Regions from separate parts of the Pseudomonas agarici genome, predicted to be linked through region 3. Evidence: predicted binding sites of a transcription regulator. Region 3 holds the regulator's gene; each other region holds the start of a gene.
The links. The regulator FliA, encoded in region 3, starts transcription of late flagellar genes. The targets are predictions, from matches to a motif close to CTAAAGTTTNNNNNNNNNNNGCCGNTAA.
Positions count from the first base shown of each region.

Region 1 (2,270 bases), 330 kb from region 3:
CGGTTTCTACGTCGACGACGACCGGCAGGTAGCCACGAAAGCGTGCGGCCATCGGGTGGCGGGAGCCACCTGAATTGCCATTGCCTTCCTGTTCGTCATCGAAATGGTCTTCACTCACAGCGTTTCCTCCAGCAGGCGCCAGCGCAGTTTTTCACCGGCGCGCAGCGGGATGACGGACAGCTCGCCAAATGGCAGGCTGGCAGGGGCGGTCCACTCCTCGCGGACCAGGGTGATGCGCTCGCTGTTCGGTGCCAGGCCGTAGAAGCGTGGGCCGTGCAAGCTGGCGAAACCTTCGAGCTTGTCCAGGGCATTGCGTTGTTCGAATGCCTCGGCATACAGCTCGATAGCCGCATAAGCGGTGTAGCAGCCGGCGCAACCGCAGGCGGTTTCCTTGGCATGCTGGGCATGGGGCGCCGAGTCGGTGCCGAGAAAGAACTTTTCGCTGCCGCTGGTGGCGGCGTCGAGCAGGGCCTGTTGGTGGGTGTTGCGCTTGAGGATGGGCAGGCAGTAGAAGTGCGGCCGGATACCGCCCACCAGCATGTGGTTGCGGTTATAGAGCAGGTGGTGCGCGGTAATGGTCGCACCGACGTTGGCCGCAGCCTCGTTGACGAATTGCACCGCGTCGGCGGTGGTGATGTGTTCGAACACTACTTTCAGCGTTGGGAAGCGCTCGACCACACGGCGCATGTGTTCGTCGATGAATAGCTTCTCGCGGTCGAACACGTCGACATCGCCACGGGTCACTTCACCGTGGATCAGTAGTGGCATGCCAACCTCGGCCATGGCTTCCAGGACCGGAAAAATCTTGTCCACGCAGGTGACGCCGGAATCCGAGTGGGTGGTCGCACCGGCTGGATAGAGCTTGGCCGCGTGGACAAAACCGCAGGCCTTGGCGGCGCGGATATCCTCGGGCTGGGTCTGGTCGGTGAGGTAGAGCACCATCAGCGGTTCGAAACGGCTACCGGTCGGCCGTGCCGCGAGAATGCGCCGGCGATAGCCATCGGCCTCGGCGGCGTTGCGTATCGGAGGCACCAGGTTGGGCATGATGATGGCGCGACCAAAGGTGCGCGCAACATCCGCTACAGTGTGAGGTAACACAGCACCATCGCGAAGATGAATATGCCAGTCGTCGGGACGCAGCAGGGTCAGGCGGTCGGACATTGGGGATTCCAGGCGGGTCGAACTGATGGGAATGCTACCGGAAAAGACTCTCTCAGGCACTCGCTATCAAGTTTTGCTGCCAGTGACCGATATCCCGAACGTAGTGTGTAGAGCCGGTATGCCAGTCTCAAAGTCGTGAAACCATTGGAGCCTCCCGTGCGCCAGCGTTATTTAGCCTTGCTCAGTATGTTCGTCAGTCTGCCCACCGTGGCGCTGACCTTCCAGACCCGTCTGGAGAGCATCGAGTGGAAAGTGGAAGGTGACCCATTCGAGTGTCGACTGGCTCAGCCGATCACCGACTTCGGTTCGGGCGAGTTCGTGCGACGGGCGGGCGAGCAGGCGATTTTTCGTCTGAGGGCCTATAACCATGTGTTCGGCGGTGGTTCGGCAACCCTGCTGGCCGCGGCTGCGCCTTGGCAACCCGGGCGCGGTGATATCAACCTGGGATCGGTGCAGGTTGGCAACGGCGATATCCTGTTCAACAGTTCCCAAGGCCAGGCTGGTGGGCTGTTTCGTGGTCTGTTCGAGGGCCGCAGCCCGGTCATTCGTCATTACTCGCGAGACGGCGGGGTTGCCGAAGTGCGGCTGCTGCCGGTGAAGTTCAGCCAAGCCTACAGCGATTTCCAGGCTTGTACCGCCAAGCTGCTGGCGAAGAACTTCGAGCAGGTGAAGCAGGCCGAGATTGGCTTTCCCGGTGGTGGTATCGATCTGGATGCGCAGGCCAAAGCCCAGTTGCAGGTGATGCTGGACTTCATCAAGGCAGATCCCCGCGTCAATCACATCGAACTCGACGGTCACTCGGACAATAGCGGTAATCGCCTGACCAATCGCGACCTGTCGCGTCGGCGAGCACTGTCGGTGAAGGACTTTTTCACGGCCAACGGCATTCCGGAATCACAGATCATCGTGCGCTTCCACGGTGAGCGTTACCCGTTGGCGCCTAATACCAACTCCGCCAACCGGGCGAAGAACCGTCGGGTCAACATTCATCTCGAGCGCGTTCCGGCACTTGAAAAACCGGCCCCGACGGCGGCGGCGGGAAATTCGGCGACAACTTCCTGAATCGGCTGTCGTCGCTCGTTCGACATTAGCTGTCGCGCCTCTGTAAA
Region 1 is NZ_CP014135.1:2,219,029-2,221,298, reverse strand. Features, by position in the region: gene rnt (ribonuclease T) at 1-118, opposite strand, end outside; gene pyrC (dihydroorotase) at 115-1,161, opposite strand; gene AWM79_RS09825 (flagellar protein MotY) at 1,318-2,223, shown strand.
Region 1: the regulator FliA is predicted to act here: its motif matches at 1,227-1,254, upstream of AWM79_RS09825 (flagellar protein MotY).

Region 2 (2,270 bases), 2.6 Mb from region 3:
CTGCTGGTGGATCTGTTGTTGTAAGTGCTCCAGCGGCTGTTGCAGGTAAAGGCTCGACAGGAGCTGCCAGCGCAGGCAGTGCGGGCTGTTCCAGGCCTGCTGCGCCGCGAGGGCCAGGCCGTTGGCCAGCAGGATGGTATTGGCCGGCTGGTTCAGCCAGCGGCGCAGGGCCGGATCGGCATCCAGCCGCTGTTGCTGGCGCAGCCGGTCACTGCTGTCGCGGGCGATATGCAGCACCTTGGCCAGCGTGCGCGGTTCGCTGAGCAGCAACTGATAGCCCTGGCTCACCCAGACCGGCAAGCGCCAGGCATCGGCCAGCCCCTGGCACAACTCCAGCAGGCGGATGCCGAACAATTGCAGTTCGACGCCGGCGGCTGGCTGGTGTTTGTGCAGTACCCGTAACTCCCAGTCCTCGAGTAGCTTCGGGTGAGTCATCGCCAGCGGCCACAGGGGCGCGAGAAACAGCAGGCTGCCCCAATGGATATCCTGCCAGAGTCGCGCCAGGCGTGCGGCGAACAGGCCATTGGCCTGCTGGCTGGCATGCTGGCTGATCAGCTGTATTTGCCGCAGGGCTGCCGGGATGTCCTCCGACGGTCGCGTAGGCAGGCGTTCGAGCAACTCCTCGGTGCGCTTGAGGCCCAGGCGATTGATCGCCACCTCAAGGCTCTCGGCCGGCTCGGTCATGCTGCCATGGGTGTGCTGGTTGGCTTCGCAGATCACGCTCAGCGCCAGCGCGGGGCTGTCCTGCATCAGCTCGGCGATGTCACGCAGCGAACTGTGGCGGTCGCGGATCGCCCGGCAGACGCGGTCGTGACTGTCCAGGGGGACAGGCAAGCATACAGCTTGCAACAGCTTCATCCAGCCTTGCAGGGTGCTTGGCGTTGAGCTGGAGACAGTCGTTTCATTGGCCATAATCGAGCGCGATCATCATCACGGTTAACACGCCCGGAACGGGCCTGGCAGGCGGTGTAACGGCGTCGGCGCGAGGTATTGCGCGGCTTGCTTGCTGATTTTTCGCCTGGACTGGCTATAGTCTGGCGCAGATTCGCCGATAAGGAGAAGAAGAGATTGATTAACTTCCGAATGTGACCTTGAACCCGACTCAGTAAGTGCTCTGACCCTATGGCTAAAATTATCGGCATCATCGTCGTATTCGCGAGCGTACTCGGCGGGTACGTGCTCTCCCATGGCAAGATTGCCGCCCTGATCCAGCCCTTCGAGGTGATGATTATCGGGGGGGCCGCCTTTGGTGCGTTCCTGCAGGCCAACCCCGGCTACATGACCCTGCACGTGGTCAAGAAGTCCCTGGGCATGTTCAGTTCGCGCTTTACCCACACCTTCTATCTCGAGGTGTTGGGGTTGATCTACGAAATTCTCAACAAGAGCCGCCGTGAAGGCATGATGGCGATTGAAGGCGATATTGAAGAAGCCGCTGCCAGCCCGATCTTCGCCAAGTATCCGGCAGTGCTCAAGGACGAGCGTATGACCGCCTACATCTGCGATTACCTGCGCATCATGTCCTCCGGCAACATGGCGCCCCATGAATTGGAAGGGTTGTTCGACATGGAGCTGTTCAGCCTCAAGGAAGAGCTGGAGCATCCTTCCCATGCAGTGAACGGCATCGCCGACGCCATGCCCGGCTTCGGTATCGTCGCGGCGGTACTGGGGATCGTGGTGACCATGGCTTCCCTGGGCGAGGGCGACCAAAAGTCCATCGGCCTGCACGTGGGTGCGGCGCTGGTGGGTACCTTCTTCGGTATTCTCGCGGCGTATGGCTTCTTTGGCCCGCTGGCGACCTCGTTGTCCCATGACGCCAGGGAAGAACTGAATATCTATGAAGCGATCAAGGCGTCCCTGGTGGCCTCGGCCTCCGGCATGCCGCCTTCGCTGGCGGTGGAGTTCGGGCGCAAGGTTCTGTATCCGCAGCACCGTCCCAGCTTCGCCGAGCTGGAACAAGCGGTTCGCGGTCGCTGAGTCATGGAAAACAATCAGCCGATCATTATCAAGCGCGTCAAGCGCTTTGCCGGCAGGCATCATGGCGGTTCCTGGAAAATCGCCTTCGCCGACTTCGCCACGGCGATGATGGCATTCTTCCTAGTGCTGTGGCTGCTGTCCACGGCCACCCCGGAACAGAAGATCGCCATCGCCGGCTATTTCAAGGACCCGATCGGTTTCTCCGAGAGCGGTACGCCCTACATCATTGACCTCGGCGGTTCACCAGTGCTGGCACCGGACCAGACCCTCAACCCAGAGGTCAAGTCCCAGCCGCA
Region 2 is NZ_CP014135.1:4,476,103-4,478,372, reverse strand. Features, by position in the region: gene AWM79_RS19680 (HDOD domain-containing protein) at 1-912, opposite strand, end outside; gene motA (flagellar motor stator protein MotA) at 1,123-1,974, shown strand; gene motB (flagellar motor protein MotB) at 1,978-2,270, shown strand, end outside.
Region 2: the regulator FliA is predicted to act here: its motif matches at 1,028-1,055, upstream of motA (flagellar motor stator protein MotA).

Region 3 (2,270 bases):
GGGATCCGTATCGTCCCGGCCGCCTCCGGCACCCAGAGCATGGTTCATCTAAGCCCGGCTCAGCATGCCGGCCTGATCAACGCCTTCAGCGATATTGGCGACAACCTCGATGTGTTGGTGATCGATACTGCCGCGGGTATTGGAGACTCGGTCGTCAGTTTCGTCCGCGCGGCCCAGGAAGTACTGTTGGTGGTCTGCGACGAACCGACCTCGATCACCGATGCTTATGCGCTGATCAAGCTGCTCAATCGTGACTACGGTATGAACCGCTTCCGGGTGCTGGCCAACATGGCCCAGAGCCCGCAGGAAGGACGCAACCTGTTCGCCAAGTTGACTAAAGTCACCGATCGCTTCCTTGATGTCGCCCTGCAATACGTCGGTGCGGTTCCTTACGATGAATGCGTGCGCAAGGCTGTGCAGAAGCAGCGTGCCGTCTACGAAGCGTTCCCTCGTTCGAAATGTGCGCTGGCGTTCAAGGCCATCGCCCAGAAGGTCGACACCTGGCCGTTGCCCGCCAACCCACGGGGGCATTTGGAGTTTTTCGTCGAACGTCTGGTGCATCGGACGAGCGCGGGACCGGTGCTATGACCGCCAGTGGCTATCGCATGTATTCCAACTCGTCGCGTGACAGCCAGTATGAGTTGATCGAGCGTTATACGCCGTTGGTCAAGCGAATCGCCTATCACTTGTTGGCGCGGCTGCCGGCCAGTGTCCAGGTCGAGGATCTGATCCAGGCGGGCATGATCGGTCTGTTGGAAGTCTCAACCAAATATGACGCCAGCAAGGGTGCAAGTTTTGAAACCTATGCCGGTATCCGGATTCGCGGTGCAATGCTCGATGAGGTCCGCAAGGGCGACTGGGCACCCCGTTCGGTACACCACAATACCCGTATGGTCAGTGACGCAATCAGGGTAATTGAAGCGAAAACCGGTCGTGATGCTAAAGATCACGAAGTCGCAGCCGAACTCCAATTGAGCCTCGATGATTATTACGCAATTTTGAACGATACCTTGGGCAGCCGACTGTTCAGTTTCGACGACCTGTTGCAGGACGGCGAACATGAAGGGCTGCATGAGGATGGCGCGAGTGCTCATCTCGAACCGTCACGCGACCTGGAGGATGAACGCTTCCAGACCGCGTTGGCGGATGCGATTGCCAATTTGCCGGAGCGTGAGCGACTGGTGTTGGCGCTGTACTACGACGAGGAGCTGAACCTCAAGGAAATCGGTGAGGTGCTGGGGGTCAGCGAATCACGAGTCAGCCAGTTACACAGCCAGTGCGCGGCCCGTTTGCGGGGGCGTTTGGGGGAATGGCGAGCGCGTTGACAGGCGGTGTGGGGGACACTGCGAACGAGACCGATGCGGCGTTTGACGGTGCCTCGGCGCTCGGTCGGTAGTGATTTCCATGCAGTAGGGGCTGTCGAAAGCTGTGCCGAATTGATTGAACAGCGCGTTCAGGTGCTGAAACGCGTTTAAGACTGCTTGGAGGTCGAATTGAACAAGAACATGAAAATCCTCATTGTTGATGATTTCTCAACGATGCGGCGGATCATCAAAAACCTGTTGCGTGACCTCGGGTTCACCAACACGGTCGAGGCCGATGACGGTACCACCGCCATTCCGGTCCTCAATAGCGGTAGCATCGACTTTCTGGTCACCGATTGGAACATGCCCGGCATGACCGGCATCGACTTGCTGCGCCATGTGCGTGCCGATGAAAAACTCAAGCACCTGCCGGTGCTGATGGTCACGGCCGAAGCCAAGCGCGAGCAGATCATCGAAGCCGCCCAGGCCGGCGTCAACGGCTATGTGGTCAAACCATTCACGGCCCAGGCGCTGAAAGAGAAAATCGAGAAGATCTTCGAACGCATCGGTTGATGAAGTCCGCCACGGGGGCGCTATGGAGCACAACGAATCTTCACTGGGCGATTTTGAATCGACCCTGAAAAAACATGCCCGTGAACTGGTCGACAGCCTTGAAAAGGGCCGCTTCGGCGACGCGGTGCAAATGATCCATGAGCTTAACCAGACCCGTGACCGCGGCCTGTATCTGGAAGTCGGCAAGCTGACTCGCGAACTGCACAGCGCCATCGTCAATTTTCAGATTGATCCGACCATGCCGCAAGCCGAGGAGGTTTCGCAGATCACCGACGCGACCGAACGCTTGTCCTATGTGGTCCGGCTGACCGAGGCGGCGGCCAACCGCACCATGGATCTAGTGGAGAGTGCCACCCCTCGGGTCAACGGGCTGAATGACGAAGCCAAGGCGCT
Region 3 is NZ_CP014135.1:1,890,920-1,893,189, reverse strand. Features, by position in the region: gene fleN (flagellar synthesis regulator FleN) at 1-588, shown strand, start outside; gene fliA (RNA polymerase sigma factor FliA) at 585-1,325, shown strand; gene AWM79_RS08295 (chemotaxis response regulator CheY) at 1,506-1,877, shown strand; gene AWM79_RS08290 (protein phosphatase CheZ) at 1,900-2,270, shown strand, end outside.